Thermogemmatispora onikobensis: one gene and its partner. The protein of the gene in region 1 interacts with the protein of each later gene in a pairwise test. Links are inferred from orthologs where the notes say so. Each region holds a gene or a part of one and is shown on either strand. Other genes may lie near its edges.

Region 1 (6,937 bases):
AGCACGACGATCAGGCCCAGCTCTCGCACGCGGCCCACCAGGGCTACAAGACGCTTGCCGCCAGAACGCGCGCGCCAGCGCGACTCTTCAACACGGGTCGTTGTTGTGCTCATGCCCTTACCTCGCTCATCTGCTCTGTCTGTTCTGTCCCGTTGCTGCCAGCATGACTTTCTCCTGATCGGCCTCGGCGCGACTGAACAGCCCACTGACGCGGCCCTCGTGCATGACGAGCACCCGGTCCGACATGGCCAGAATCTCTGGTAGCTCGCTGGAGATCAGGAGGATGGCCAGACCGCGCGCGGCTAATTCGGAGATGATGCGATGGACCTCGGCCTTGGCGCCAATGTCGATGCCGCGCGTTGGCTCATCAAGGATGAGGATGCGTGGCTCGGTCGCCAGCCATTTGCCCAAGACCACCTTTTGCTGATTGCCGCCCGAGAGGGCGCGCACCGGCTGAGTCAGGCGCCCCCCTCGCACGCGCAGACGCTCAGCGTAGTCGGCGGCGATCTTCAGTTCCTGGCGCGATCTGATCAGCGAGAAGCGCGCGACGCGCTGCAAAATAGAAAGGGTCATATTTCTGGCAATGGAGAAATCGAGGACGAGGCCCTGCTGATGGCGATCTTCGGGAACATAGGCGATGCCATAACGCATGGCATCACGCGGGGAGCGAATGCTGACCGGGCGCCCGTCAACCAGGATTTGGCCGCTCTCGGCCTGATCGATGCCGAAGAGTACACGCGCTACCTCGGTGCGACCCGCCCCGACCAGACCAGCCAGCCCGAGGATCTCGCCACGTCGCAGCTGGAAGCTCACGTCGCGGAAGACGCCGGCACGGGTCAAATGGCGCACCTCCAGCACCACTTCGCCGATCGCCGCCTCCTCCTTGGGGAAGAGGGCCGCCAGCTCGCGCCCTACCATGTGGCGAACGATCTCTTCAGCGGTCAGAGCCTGAGCCGAAGCTGTGATGACGCGCTGCCCGTCGCGCAAGACCGTCACGCGGCTGGCCAGACGAAAGACCTCCTCCAGGCGATGGCTGACAAAGAGAATCGCCACCTGCCGCGCCCGCAATTGTTCGACAATGGCGAAGAGGTCCTCGACCTCGCGCGGCGAGAGCGACGCCGTCGGCTCATCCATGATCAAAACACGGGCATCCTGCGATAAGGCCCGCGCAATCTCTACCAACTGCCGATCAGCTACCGAGAGACCCCGCACCGGCAGATAGACATTCAGCTCGACTCCCAGCGACTGCAGTAGCTGCTCTACTTCGTGATACATGCGGCGCCAATCAATGCGCCCCAGGCGATCGCGCGGTTGGTGGCCCATGAAAACGTTCTCGGCCACGTCCAAATCGGGGAAAAGGGTCGGTTCCTGATGAATGACAGCAATACCTGCGGCCTGGGCCTGCGCGGGACTGCGCAGCTCGACCGCCTCGCCGTTGATTTTGAGGAGACCACGATCGGGGCGGTGCACGCCTGCCAGAATCTTTACCAGCGTGCTTTTGCCGGCACCATTTTCGCCCACCAGAGCATGAACCTCGCCCGCATAGAGACTCAAGTCCACCTCTTTGAGGGCCTGAATGGCACCAAAGCGCTTGCTAACGCCGACCAGCTCGATTACGGGCACCGCCGCCTGCGGCGCGGCAACTTCCATAGTTCCCCCTGGTGAGTGTCTTTCGCTGACGATCAGTTCTACACTCTATCCGCTGATCAGTCCGACGATCAGGCAATCGGCCAGTCAGTGGGCCTGGTCATTGGCCCGCCCTGGCCGGGGTATATGGGCCGGCTGCTGATTGAAACGTTTCAATGGTGAGAGTATAATCGAGGCCAGCCCGATTGTCAAGGGGAAACGCGCCTTTGTTTGGCGGGTGCGCGGCAGAAAGATGGCCACCAGGCGGACGGCCAGGTAGATAGCCAGAGGGCAGACAATTGTGGCATACTATTTTGTGATGCAGTCAGGTCAGTCAGCAGAGGAAGAGGCTTCCGCGGCGCTCCTGACTGCCAGCAGCCCGGAGGGCGGGTCGAGGTCCTTCTTCTTTTTGGAGGCTTCGACTCGACCGGGATGACATAGCGAAGAGACCCCACCCCAGCGCGCAGGAGTTGCCTGTGCTTGAGAGGAGCGACAGCCAGATTGCCTGCGGCATCAGGGGTTTGCCTTATCATTACTATCATCTTTCTTTCTTTCTTTCTTTCCTGATGGATCTCGCTTCTGTCTACGGAGTGCGTGCATGCCAAGTATTCGTGAGGTAGCCGAGCGGGCCGGTGTCTCGCTCGGGACCGTCTCTAACGTCTTGAATCATCCCGAGCTGGTAGCAGAAGAGACAAGGCAGCGTGTGCAGCGCATCATTGACGAGCTGGGCTTTGTGCGCAATGGCTCGGCGCGCCAGCTCCGCGCCGGGCGCAGCCTCTATATCGGCCTGGTTGTGCTCGACGTGGCGAATCCCTTCTTTACCGAAGTGGCGCGCGGCGTCGAAGATGCAGCCAGCGAGGCTGGCTACGTCGTCATTCTCTGCAATTCAGACGATTCGTTCGAGCGCGAGGCCCATTATTTGCGTGTGCTGGAAGAGCAGCGCGCGCACGGGGTGCTGATCACCCCTGTGCTCGATGACCCTACCCACCTCTATCGCCTGCGCAAGCGCGGCATCTCTGTGGTCCTGCTGGACCGCCCCAGTCGGCAGCCCGATCTGTGCTCGGTGGCCGTCGACGATGTACATGGGGGCGAGCTGGCGGCAGAGCATCTGCTGGCCCAGGGACACGAGCGTATCGCCTTTGTGAACGGTCCGCAGTCGATTCGCCAATGTGCTGACCGCCTGGAGGGTGTACAGCGGGCGGTGCGTGCGGCGGGTGCTGATCCGGCCCAGGTGATCTTAGAAGTGGCACGGCCCTTCCTGAATGCCCGCGAGGGAGAGCGCGCCGTCGAGCAGATTCTGAGTGTGAGCGAGGCCGAGCGCCCAACAGCGATTTTCTGCGCTAACGATCTGCTGGCCCTGGGAGTCATGCGCGGCCTCACCAGGCGCGGCTTTGCGATCCCGCGCGACTTTGCGCTCGTCGGCTACGACGATGTTGATTTTGCCGGCATGCTCTCGACGCCACTGACCTCGGTGCGCCAGCCCAAGTATCAGCTTGGCCGCAGCGCTGCCGAACTGCTCCTGGATGAGGCCGATCATCCCTCGACCCACGAGCACCGCCAACTTACTTACCAGCCCGAGCTGATCGTGCGCGAATCTAGCAGCTACCGTCGTCCGCAGGGTTCCTATTTCACGCGCCCGCCTGTCTCTCCCACCTCCCCCTGAGCGCCTGTCTGTCTGCCTGCCGCTGCCTCTGCTTCGCCTCGTTCTCTGCTCGCTGCTTACCTCCCCTGTCTACGTTTCTCCCTCTTAACGTCGCCTGGTGGCCAGTTTCGCCAGGCGCTCGCCTGCTTGCAGTAAGGTCTCGTCGTTCTTGCAGAAGGAGAAGCGTAGATAGTTGCTCCCGATGTGGGCGTGTTCTGGACAATAGAAGGTTTCAGGAGGAATACCAGCGACGCCGATCTCGTTGATGAGATAGCGCGCGAATTCGAGCGGGGTGCCGTCGAAGACTGGCGAGAAGTCGGCCAGCACAAAGTAGGTGCCTTCGGGTACACGATAGGGGAGGCCCGCGGCATCAAGCGCTTGCAGGAGCAGCTGGCGCTTGTGCTCGTACAGCTCCTTCAGGCCGTGATAGTAGCTATCTGGCAGGCTCAGGGCGTAGGCAATGGCTTCTTGCGTGGGATGGTGCACGGCGAAGGTGATGAATTGATGGGCCCGGGCGACGCCGTCGACGAGGTCTGGATGGCCGTAGACCCAGCCGATCTTCCACCCGGTCGCACTGAAGGCTTTGCCCGAGCTGCTGACCGTCACGGTGCGCTCAAACATGCCAGGCAGGGTGGCAATGGGAATATGACGCGCCTCGTCGAAAACCAGGTGTTCGTAGACCTCGTCGGCGATCACGGTGACATCGTGTTCAATACAGAGTTCGGCGATGCAGGTTAGCTCTTCGCGTGTGAAGACGCGCCCACAGGGATTATGCGGTGTATTGAGGATGAGAGCGCGGGTCTTGCGTGTGAAGGCGGCGCGCAGCTCCGCGAGATCGAAGGTCCACCGAGGCGGATGCAACGGGACATAGACGGGCGTGGCGCCGGCCATGAGGATATTGGGTACATAGGAATCGTAGAATGGCTCGATGACAATGACCTCATCGCCAGGATCAACCAGGCCCAAGACGGCGGCAAAGATCCCTTCGGTGGCGCCCGCCGTCACGATGACGCCGCGCTCAGGGTCGATCTCCAGACCATAGAAGCGCGCCGCATGGGCAGCCACGGCGCGGCGCAGCGAGGCTGTGCCCGGCCCCGGGGCGTACTGGTTGTACTGGCCGGCCTGCAAGGCCGTCACCAGGCGGGCAATGATGTCGGGAGGAGTATCGAAATCGGGTTTCCCCTGCCCTAGATTGAGAGCGTTGTGCTGCTGCGCCAGGACGTTGATCTCCGTAAAAATAGTGGTCCCAAAGCTCGCTACACGCCGAGCAGCAGTAGCCATGCCTGTATGCTCCTCAAAAAGAGTTGATCAGTTGAGACTATTATACCTCTCTGGTATACTCCGAGTATACGCCGCCCTGGGGGAGGGAGGCGCGTGCTCTCGCTCGGAGCCTGACCTGAAGCTGCCTCGTCGGGGCAGTCTGGCGCCGGAGAGCTGGCTCTTCTGTTTGGGTCTTATCATCTCTGTCGGATCTGGCCAGTCTGGTATCTGCCAGGAAGTCAAACGGAGCAAGATGGCTGTGGTGAGAGGATTGTACACCGTTGACTTGTTGAAGGATCAGCGCCTGAGCATCATGGGCCATCCAGCGGGCGGCGCGCTGCTGGAGCAGGCCATCAAGATGCTGCGCAGCGCTGGCGTCGATGTGCTGGTTTCGCTGCTGACGGGCGAGGAAATCGAAGAGATTGGCCTGCAGCACGAGGCGCAGACCTGCCGGGAGCAGGGGGTGCGCTATTTCCATTTCCCGATTGCCGATCTGCAGGGGCCGCCGCTGGATGGCGCCATTCAGGACCTGCTGAGCGAGCTGTATGGCCTGCTGAGCGCCGGTCACCATATCGCCATCCACTGCCGTCTCGGCATCGGGCGCTCGGCTATGATCGCCGCCGCCCTGCTGGTGCGCGCCGGCTACTCGGTGCCGCTGGCCGTGGGCCTGCTGTCGTCGGCCCGTGGCTGCTTTGTGCCGCAGACGGCGACGCAGCTAGAATGGATCGAGGCCCTGGAGCGCTACTATCGCCAGCAGGGCCAGCCTTTCCTCGACGATGCCGGAGCCGAGCTGGATTGAGCTGGGCATGGGCCGCTGCCCACGGAGGGCAGCGGTCTGGCGATCCCAGTCAGGGGCCAGGGCTAGACTTCTCCGTAGACCGGCAGGCCGCCAACGATGGTGGCCTGGATGCCATTGCTGACGAGGCGCTCGGGCGGAATCTGGAAGGGATCTTCTGGCAAGACCACGGCGTCCCCGAACTTGCCGACGCTGAGCGAGCCTTTGTCATCTTCCTCAGCCCCGGCATAGGCCGCCCCAAGGGTGTAGCCATAGAGGGCCGCCCTCAGCGGCAGGACCTGCTCCGGCAGCCAGGAGGGACGCCCACTTTCGGGATCGGTGCGTTTCACGGCGGCGTAGATGATGCGCAGCGGCTCAAATAGCTCGACGGGCGCATCCGAACCAAGGGCGAGCGGGATACCACGCTCGTGCATGGTGCGGTAGATGTAGGCTTGCCGATGGCGCGCCCCCCAGTAGCGTTCGGCGATGTCCCGATCGGCCACGGCATGGTAAGGCTGCACGGAGGCAATCACGCCCAGACGGTGCATCCGCTCCAGGTCGCTGGGGTGAATGAGCTGGACATGCTCCAGACGATAGCGCAGACGCCTGCCCATGCTCCCGCCCTGCCCGGCGAGCTGATGCTGAGCCAGCTCGATGGCGTCAAGCGCCACACGGGCCGCGCGATCGCCAATAGCGTGGATGGCGATGATCAAATCTAGCTCGCTGGCCTCCCTGACCAGGGTCCGCATCTGCTCCTCGGGCGTAGCCAGAATCCCATAGTTTGAGGGGCTACCCTCGTAGCTTTCGAGCATGGCGGCGGTCTGCGAACCAAGGGTACCATCGGCGAAGATCTTGATTCCGCCAATACGCAAGAGGGCATCCTCTTCGTCCGCCTTGAGCAGACCGGCCCGCAGCTCGGGCAAAGGATGGCGCTGAAGGATCATGCGCACGCGCAGGGGTAGCCGTCCCTCTGTGCGCAGGGAGGCCAGAAGCTCATAGACTCCACGATCTTCGATGTCGTGGATGGCTGTAATGCCCGAGCGCAGGAGCGCTGCACAGGTTTCCTCTAGCAGTTGGCATGCCAGCGAGGGAGAAGGCGCAGCAATGAGCCGCGCGACCAGCTCCATCGCCGCCCCTTCTTGCAAGATGCCGGTTGGCTGGCCGCTGCCATCGCGCAGAATCGCACCGCCGGGTGGATCAGGCGTCTCGGCGCTGATACCCGCTCGTTCCAGAGCCAGCGAATTCACCCAGAGTAGATGGCCGTCCTTGCTCCAGAGGGCCACGGGATGCTCGGGCGCCGCTGCATCAAGCACCGCTCTGGTGGGAAAGGCGCGCCCCGGCCAGCGATTGCGATCCCATTGGCTGCCAACGACCCACTCACCGAGGGGCGTGCGGGCCGCGCGCTCGCGCACCAGCTGCGCCACCTCGTCGGCGCTCGTGCAGGCCGCTGCATCGATGTCATGGGACCGGTAAGCAGTGGCCTGCAGATGAATATGAGCATCGATGAAGCCCGGCAGCACGGTCTTGCCGCGCAGGTCGAACAGCTCGGCCTGCGCTCCAGCGGCCCGCCGTACCTCTTCATTGTCTCCAACCGCCACAATACGCCCGCTTTCGCGCTCGACCGCCAGGGCCTG
Region 2 (8,242 bases), on another replicon or contig:
GCCGAATTGCTCTTGCAGGCGTCGTTGCAGATCAGCGTTCTCGAAGGTGAGCATGCCACAGTCGGTGTGGTGAATCACCAGGATAGTTGTGGTCCCCAATAACTGTTGAGAAATGATGAGTGAGCGCAGGGCCTCCGCCGTGCGTCCCCCAGCGTTGCGAATGACGTGAGCGTCACCTTCCTCTAATCCCAGGATACGCGCCGGATCAATTCGCGCATCCATACAGGTGACAATCGCTAACCTCCTGGCTGGCGGCAGCGGTAGCTCCCCCTTCTGAAAGGTGGAGGCGTAACGTTCGTTGGCCGCCAGCAGCTCCTCAATAAGTGACATGGCTCCTCCCGCCGCAGCTATTGTTGACTTAGTTGATCTACTAAAAGAACTTGCTCTGAGTATAGGCCGGCAAGAGAGGACTGTCAAGAGATAGGCCCAAAAGGAGGATCAGGGAGGCTGCTCCTCCGGGCCGGTTGTGAGTGGTGGCGTGAGAGGTGGGGGTGGTCCGCCGCGATCACGGGGTGGCTGCCCATCTTGTTCGAGATAGTAGCTGACTACCAGGGCTGCGCCCACTCCCAGAGGGATCAGGCCCGGTAGCAGCCAGGGACCGAGGTGAAAGGGGGCAGCAGTCAGAGTCGGAGGGAGCATGAAGCCCAGGGGATAGAGACCAAAAGTCAAGGCCAACCCAACCATCATGGTGATGAGTCCCGCCCGTAAGGCTCGCCGGCTGCGATTGCGCCTCTGCAGGTTCTCCAGATCCAGGCCGCGGGCAATCAGCGCCATGCGCTCTCGATGGTCAAGATAGCGCAGCAGGACGATAAAGCCACAGAAGATTATCAGGGCCAGGAGCCAGCCCAAAAGGGCTGCCAGGACGTTCGATGACATGCATCTGACCTCGTTACTGTTGCCTCGCGTGTATAATATATAAGATAAGTCGGTTGAGAAAGGGTCCTGCACTACGAATTTGTTTCGTTCCTGGCCGAGCTTCGCTCTCCAGTCGTACCAGGCTTGATGCACAACCTATGAACGAGGATCTGCTGCATTCCGCTCGCAGCCTGAATCTTCCCCTCTCCAGCGCTGCCCGCGCTCGCCTGGAGCAGGACGACGCTCAGCTCGTGAAAGCCAGCCAGCGTGGAGACCGCGAGGCTTTCGCTCTGCTCGTCCAACGCTACCAGCGACGCATCTTTAATATGATTCTGCGCATGCTGCAGGACTACGAGGAGGCTTGCGAGATCACACAGGAGGCCTTCCTGGCCGCCTGGCAGGGCCTGCCTACCTTCCGCGGCGAGGCCCGTTTCCCTACCTGGCTCTATCGCATCGCCTACAATTGTTGCCTGCGCCAGCTCGAACAGCGCAGACGCGATAAGGCCCTCCAGAACGCTATGCAGGAACAGCAGCTCCTGGATGAAGCCGGTGACCAGAGACGTCAGGCCGAGTCTACTCTCGAAGCCCGTGATCGCCTGGCTCTCGTTCGTGAACAACTGGAGGCGTTACCTACAAAGTACCGCATTGTTCTGGTGCTGCGACACCTGCAGGAAATGACCTATGAGGAGATGGCGGAGATTTTGATGATGCCGATCGGTACGATTAAAACTCATCTCTTCCGAGCCCGTAATCTGCTCAAGGAGCGCCTACAGGCTCTACAAGCCCAGCGCCAGGCGGATTCACAGAAAGCGGAGGTGACGAATGCGCTGCAGTGAGGCTGCCTCTCAGCTTCAGCTCTATCTCGATGGGCGTTTGCCTGGCGAGCGCCTGCCGGCTCTGGAGAGCCATCTGGCGCGTTGCTCACACTGCCGCGCTGAGCTGGAGCTGCTTGAGGAGGTTGTGCACCATCTGGAGAGTTTTCAGCTGGTTCCTGAGCCAGAGGATCTCTCTCAGCGGATTATGGAGCGCGTTGCTCTGACCCCGCAGCAACAGCCTGCCTCGATCTTTGCCCAGCTGCGCCCTTCTCCCGGCGAGCTGCTGGCCGCCGCATTGTTGGCAACAATCGCTTCCCTGGGTAGCCTGCTGACTCAGCCAGCTGTTCTTCGTTTGCTCCCGCTGGAGGGTAGCCCGCTGATCGGTCTCCTGGCCTCCTTCACCCATCTACTGCAATCGATGGATGCGACGACACTGATGCTGGTCTGCTGGGTAATGGGCACGTTCATCGGCATCTGCATCACGCTGCTGGTAGCTGGAGAGGAGCTGCGTTCACGCTGGCTGCGCGCCGTTTGGGAACGCCTGCCTGTCCTGCACTGAGCTCGTTGCTCAGTTGGGCAGGACAGACCCAAACGCTGCCTGCCCTCCCGCTCTTCTTTCCCTTCCTCGATCCGTGCAGATGGTAGCTCGCTCGCGCCTGGTCCGCCCAGCTCTGGCGGAATATGTCCCTCTGCCTCTGATTTCTGCCACTCGCTCACTGCCCCTCTGGCCTGAGCCACTCCCGCTCCTGCCGTGCTTCCGCCGCTGTGGGTCGCTCTCCCTGATCCTCCTGCGTGGCGCGCTGGTCGGTCGAGGAATGCCGCACTCTGACTGGGATCGCGCTTGCGCCGCCTGTCGGAGGGTCAGCTCCTGGCAGCACAACACACAAAAAGAGGCACTGGTTTTTCAACCAGTGCCTCGCCAGGTCGGGGCGAGAGGATTTGAACCTCCGACCACCACAACCCCATTGTGGTGCGCTACCGGGCTGCGCTACGCCCCGCCATTGACAACTGCAGTATAGCAGAATGGCTTTTCCTTTGTCAAGCCCTGGTCCGCTCGCCCGGTAGGGCCTCCTTGCCTGCTCAAGGCTGGCTGAGCTGCCCGGTCAGGAAGTCAGGCATCAGGCGTCAAGCGCCTGGACCGTAATGGCCTCGCGCCCGAGCAGTTCCTCAAGTTTTGCATGCAGCTCTGGCGAATAATGCATCGTGTTATCGCGTGGACGCAGGCGTACCCGCCAATGGCCGTTTTCGATGATCAGCTCATAGCGGTCGCGCCCGGGCCGTTCCTGAATGTAGCGGTAGAGGTCCTGCAACTTGATGAGGTCGTCGGAGACAGCGCGCTCGCTCTCGCCGCCGGTGCGGAAGCGCAGGCAGACCTGATGACGGCGGCGATTCAGCTCCTCCTCGGCGGCCTGCAGCGGCTCGATTTCGTCGCAGATCAGCGTTGGCTCATCGCGACGCAGCTGCACCTTGCCACGCATGAGGACTACCGCCTCTTCAACCCAGCGATCTGCGGTACGCTCGTAGACACGCGGGAAGACCGTTACTTCGACCGTTCCTGTCAGGTCCTCCAGCTTCGCCACGCACATGGTCTCGCCTTTCTTGGTGGTAATGCGCCGCGCCTCTAGAATGGTGCCGCCGAGCGTCACTTCCTGGTTCTCCAGTTCTTCGCTGAGCTGGCTGGTGGTATGGGTGGTGCGCTTGCTCAGCAAATCGCTGATGTAGGCCAGGGGATGGCGGGAAATATAGGCGCCCAGTAGCTCCTTTTCCCAGTTGAGCAGCTGCTTGCGTGGGATTTCGGGTGTTTCAGGATTGAGGCGAAAGGCGAAACTTTGCTCCAGGCTCAGGCTTTCGCCGAAGAGGCTGACCAGCCCTTTTTCACGGGCAGCGCGCTCGCTCTTGCCGATCTGCATGGCCCGCTCGACGCCATCGAGGAGCTGATGGCGTTTGCCATCGCCCAGGCTATCCATCGCTCCGGCTTTGATGAGCGTTTCGATCACGGCCCGGGTCACTGTGCGTGGGTCGACGCGGATGCAGAAGTCGGCCAGGTCGCGGAAGGGACCACCCTCAGCCCGGGCTTTGAGGATCTCTTCGATAGGGCCTTCGCCGATGCCTTTGATGGCCAATAGACCAAAGCGGACGCCGCCGTTTTCGACAGTAAAGCCCTTTTGGCTGGCATTGACGTCCGGCCCCCAGACGGGAACGCCAAGGCGCTTGCACTCGGCTACGGCGTTGGCGATTTTCTTGGCATCTGCCGCCTCCGTGGTCATGGTGGCTGCCATGAATTCTGCGGGGTAGTTGGCCTTGAGGTAGGCGGTATAGTACGCCACAACTGCGTAGCTGGCGGCGTGCGCTTTGTTGAAGCCGTAGCCCCCAAAGGGCAGGATCAGCTCAAAGAGCTGTTCGGCTACTTCACGCTTCATGCCGTTTTTGAGACAGCCCTCCACGAAGTCGCCCTTGTAGCTCTCGACTTCGTCCATCTTCTTCTTGCTGAGAGCCTTGCGGAACTTGTTGACCTTGCCCCACGAGAAACCAGCCAGGTTGACGGCAATCTGCAGCACCTGGTCCTGATAGACGATGACTCCATAGGACTCTTCTAGCCACTCTTTGAGGCGTGGATCAAGGTAGCTGACCTGCTTCCTGCCATGCTTGGCGGCGATGAAGTCGGGAATGCTATCCATCGGCCCGGGACGATAGAGGGCCACCATGGCGGTGATGTCTTCGATGCAGGTCGGCTTGAGCTGCTTGATGTACTCGCGCATCTTGGCACCCTCAAGCTGGAAGATGCCTGTGGTCTCTCCTTCAGCCAGTAGGGCGAAGGCGCGGGCGCGCTTCTCGTTCAGCTCACGACTGCGCTCGTCGATCTCGGGCAGAGGATCAAGCGGCAGCTGCTCCAGGATCACCTCCTCACCGCGCGACTGCTTGATGAACTTGAGGGTGTTGTCCAGAATGGTCAGGTTGGAGAGGCCCAGGAAGTCGAATTTGATCAGGCCCAGCTCTTCCAGGTGAACCTGCTCGTACTGAGTCTTCCAACCCTGCGAGGGATCTTTCGGGTTAATGGCCTGCAAGGGCACGAAGTGCTCCAGCGGCTCGTTGGCAATGATGACGCCAGCAGCGTGGACACCGGTGCCGCGAACCGACCCTTCAAGGGCCATCGCCTGATCGAGCAGCTCATGTGCCGTGGGACTCTGGTCATAGAGGGCGTGCAGCTCACGGACGCCGTCAACAGCGCTGCGCAGTGTGACCTTGGGACCTGCCGGGATCAGACGGGCAATGCGATCACCTAACTCCTGCTGCCCCATGACACGCGCAACGTCGCGCACCGAGTTTTTGGCGGCCATCGTCATGAAGGTGACCATCTGAGCGACACACTCCTGCCCGTACTTGCGCGCTACGTAGTCGATGACCTCAGCACGCCGGTCATCGGGAAAGTCCATATCGATATCAGGCATGTCCGAGCGCTCGGGATTGAGGAAGCGCTCAAAGAGCAACTGGTAGCGCAGTGGATCTACGTTCGTGATGCCGAGCACGTAGGCCAGCAGGCTGCCCGCCGCCGAGCCACGCGCCGAGCAACGGATGCCGTGCTGGCGCGCGTAGTTCACGAAGTCCCACTCGATGAGGAAATAAGGAACAAAGCCTTTCTGGACAATCAGGTTGAACTCGTAGTCAAGCTGCTGCTTGATGCGCTCGGTCATCTCGCCGAAGCGCTCCTTGACACCTTGCAGACAGAGATGATAGAGATAGGCTTCCTGAGAGGGGAATTCGGGGGGAATGGCATAGGCCGGCAGCGAGGCTTTGTACGCCAGAGGATCAACCTCGCAGGATTCGGCAAGACGCACCGTGTTCAGCAGCGCTTCCGGCAGATCAGGAAAGAGCTGCAGCATCTCCTCGGGACTGCGTAAGTAGAATTCGTGGCTCTCGAATTTGAAGCGCCGCGGATCGCTCAGCTGGCTCTGAGTCTGGACGCAGAGAAGCACCTCATGGGTGTGAGCATCCTCGGCATTGACATAGTGCAGGTCGTTGGTGGCAATCAGAGGTACGCCTAGCTCGCGATGAAGCTCGTAGAGGCGCTTATTGACGATCTCTTGCTCGGGATAGCCAGAGTGCTCCTGGATTTCGAAATAAAAGTTCTCTGGACCAAAGACATCTTGATACCAGCGAATGACTTTGCGCGCCTCGTCAATCTTGTCATGGATGAGAAGCTGCGGGATCTCGCCCCCCAGACAGGAGGAGGTGGCGATCAGACCCTCACCGTATTGCTCCAGACAGCGACGGTCGATGCGCGGTTTGTTGAGATGCACCCCTTCGGTGTTGGCAATGGTGGTCAGCTTCATTAAGTTGCGGTAGCCCGTATAATTCTTCGCCAGGAGCAATAAATGGTTATAATCTTCTTTATAGCGCTTGGTGCGATCATGAAGATCTTCAGTCAAATAGGCTTCGACACCGATAACAGGGTGAATACCTTCGTTTTTGCAGGCTTTATAGAACTCGATGGCCCCATACATGACGCCGTGGTCGGTAATGGCCAGATGCTTCATGCCTAGCTCTTTTGTGCGCTTGACCAGGGCGTTGATGCGGCTGAGGCCATCGAGTAGGGAGTACTCCGTATGGACGTGCAGATGGGCAAAGTCGGGAGCCATGGCTGAATATTTGCCTCCGCCGAAAGAATTTCCAGTACTTCAGGATAGAAGGCGCTATCTGCCCTGTCAATGTGACCATCGGCCTATGACCTGCACCCGCCCGCCACCTGCTGCCTGCCGACTACGGTCCTGTCCCCTTGACACAGCAAGCGTTCGTTATTACACTTTACCTTGTAACCGGTTACGATACCGGTATCGTAACCGGTAACGTCTAGAAGGCGACAGCATGGCAGAGGTTGCATGCAAGACGCAGTGAGGCAGGAGCATGAGCACGCGCATGACGATCAGCGATATCGCCCGCCTGGCTGGTGTCTCCAAGGCCACGGTCTCGCGGGTCCTCAACCACAAGCCGGACGTTGATCCGGTGACGCGCGAGCGCATCTTGCGCATTATGGAAGAACATAATTTTGTGCCGAGCGTGACCGCCTCGGGCCTGGCTGCCGGCAAGGGCCACCTGATCGGGGTTCTGGTGCCGGCCCTCACCTGGCCGCTGATCCCTGACATCATGCGAGGCATTGCCGAGGTTGTTGAAGAGACCAGCTATGAGCTGGTGCTCTATAGTATTAAGAGCAGCAACCACGAGCGCGACCGCAGCGACGTCATTAACCGCATTCTGGCGAATCGCCTGATCGCAGGATTGCTGGCGATTTTCCCGGGTCAGTCCGCACGCTACCTGCCTGCACTGCAGCGGCAGGGCCTGCCTGTGGTCTTGCTCGATGATCAGGGACTGCCGCCCGAGCAGCTTCCGTGGATCACAGCGGATAATCGCGCCGGTGCTTATGCGGCGACCCGTCATCTGATTGAGCTGGGCCATCGGCGCATCGCTCATATTCAAGGACCGCTCAAGTATCAGGTTTCGCGCGAGCGCTTCCAGGGCTATTGCGAGGCTCTCCAGGACCATGATATTCCGTTGGAACCGTCGCTGATCCTGCAGGGCGATTTTATGCCCCCTGGAGGCCGGGCCTGCGCCTGCCAGTTCTTCGCTATGCCGGAGCGGAGCCGCCCAACGGCCATCTTCGCCGCCAGCGATCTGATGGCTTATGGTGTCATGGGAGCCGCCGAGGAGTTTGGCCTACGCATCCCGGAAGATGTCTCGCTGGTTGGCTTCGATGATATCTCCTCGTCTGGCCATATGCGCCCACCTTTGACTACCGTGCGCCAGCCCCTGGCGGAGATGGGCCGCTGCGCGCTAGAGCTGCTGCTGTCGCTCTTAGAGACCCCTGACCGCCCTGGGGTTGCTCTGCTACGCGCTTCGCCGCTGTTGGCGCACTTTGCTGGCTCGTCGCTCCCGCAGTCGCAATCAGCAATGACCACCGCTACGCTGGAGAGCGCGGAGCCGGTGCGCCTCCGTCTGGCAACAACGCTGGTGGTGCGAGCGACAACGGCTCCCCCTCCTTGCTACGCCCGCTTGTAGTCCAAGACAGATCTGTCGTGGCGATCTCGCTGCCGGCGGGTGCAGCAGCGAGATCAATCGGGCCAGGATGATGCTGCCCCTCTCTCGCTAAAGTCAGGATCAGGGCAGACCTTCTTGCCCCAGGCGGTCAGGATGTAACAGAGACCGGCGAAGTCTTCGTCCAACATTTCTAGAATGGCGCGGCGATACAGGGCGTCAAATTCAGCCGGCGTGGTGACCCCCGCGTCCAGGAGAAAGGGCCGGCTCAGCCATAGCTCGACTTCGTAGCCGCGCGAGAGGGCTTCATGGGCTTCGCTGCCAGCAGAGAAGTCCAGAACATAGGCCCGCTGCTGGATCTGACCACAGCCCGCTTCGCGCAGGAGGGCGGCCAGCCGCGGCAGGATGCCGAGATGATGGCTGGGTGGCGGGAAACTGCGCCCCGTACGCTGAAAGGCCCGCCGGGTCAGCTCCTGAAGCTGCATAAAGGCCGCGCCATTGCTGATTGGTCGCTCAAATTCGGTGAGCCGCAGGATGCCCCCAGG

Evidence for each region. The genes of interacting proteins can lie anywhere in the genome.
Region 2: the proteins of BGC09_RS16680 (region 1) and BGC09_RS13730 interact in binary tests that used the Escherichia coli proteins (3 or more experiments, as listed by UniProt). The link is inferred for Thermogemmatispora onikobensis from one-to-one orthologs.

The regions. Positions count from the first base shown.
Region 1 is NZ_BDGT01000042.1:4,400-11,336, forward strand. What follows is about bases 2,462-5,244. They hold BGC09_RS16680 (aminotransferase class I/II-fold pyridoxal phosphate-dependent enzyme), read right to left. Parts: upstream 4,550-5,244; coding sequence 3,374-4,549; downstream 2,462-3,373. Other genes in these bases: BGC09_RS16675 (LacI family DNA-binding transcriptional regulator), read left to right, coding at 2,462-3,289; BGC09_RS16685 (protein-tyrosine phosphatase family protein), read left to right, coding at 4,782-5,244. In the rest of the region: BGC09_RS16665 (ABC transporter permease), read right to left, coding at 1-113; BGC09_RS16670 (sugar ABC transporter ATP-binding protein), read right to left, coding at 127-1,650; more of BGC09_RS16675, read left to right, coding at 2,225-2,461; more of BGC09_RS16685, read left to right, coding at 5,245-5,327; BGC09_RS16690 (amidohydrolase), read right to left, coding at 5,390-6,937. UniProt on the Escherichia coli protein: Shows aminotransferase activity with methionine and histidine as substrates, and to a lesser extent also with phenylalanine.
Region 2 is NZ_BDGT01000030.1:1,010-9,251, forward strand. What follows is about bases 2,589-6,676. They hold BGC09_RS13730 (DNA polymerase III subunit alpha), read right to left. Parts: upstream 6,308-6,676; coding sequence 2,789-6,307; downstream 2,589-2,788. Other genes in these bases: BGC09_RS13735 (LacI family DNA-binding transcriptional regulator), read left to right, coding at 6,573-6,676. Outside these bases: BGC09_RS13705 (beta-class carbonic anhydrase), read right to left, coding at 1-330; BGC09_RS13710 (DUF6249 domain-containing protein), read right to left, coding at 439-876; BGC09_RS13715 (RNA polymerase sigma factor), read left to right, coding at 1,014-1,691; BGC09_RS13720 (anti-sigma factor family protein), read left to right, coding at 1,678-2,229; more of BGC09_RS13735, read left to right, coding at 6,677-7,721; BGC09_RS13740 (class I SAM-dependent methyltransferase), read right to left, coding at 7,775-8,242. UniProt on the Escherichia coli protein: DNA polymerase III is a complex, multichain enzyme responsible for most of the replicative synthesis in bacteria. This DNA polymerase also exhibits 3' to 5' exonuclease activity. The alpha chain is the DNA polymerase catalytic subunit.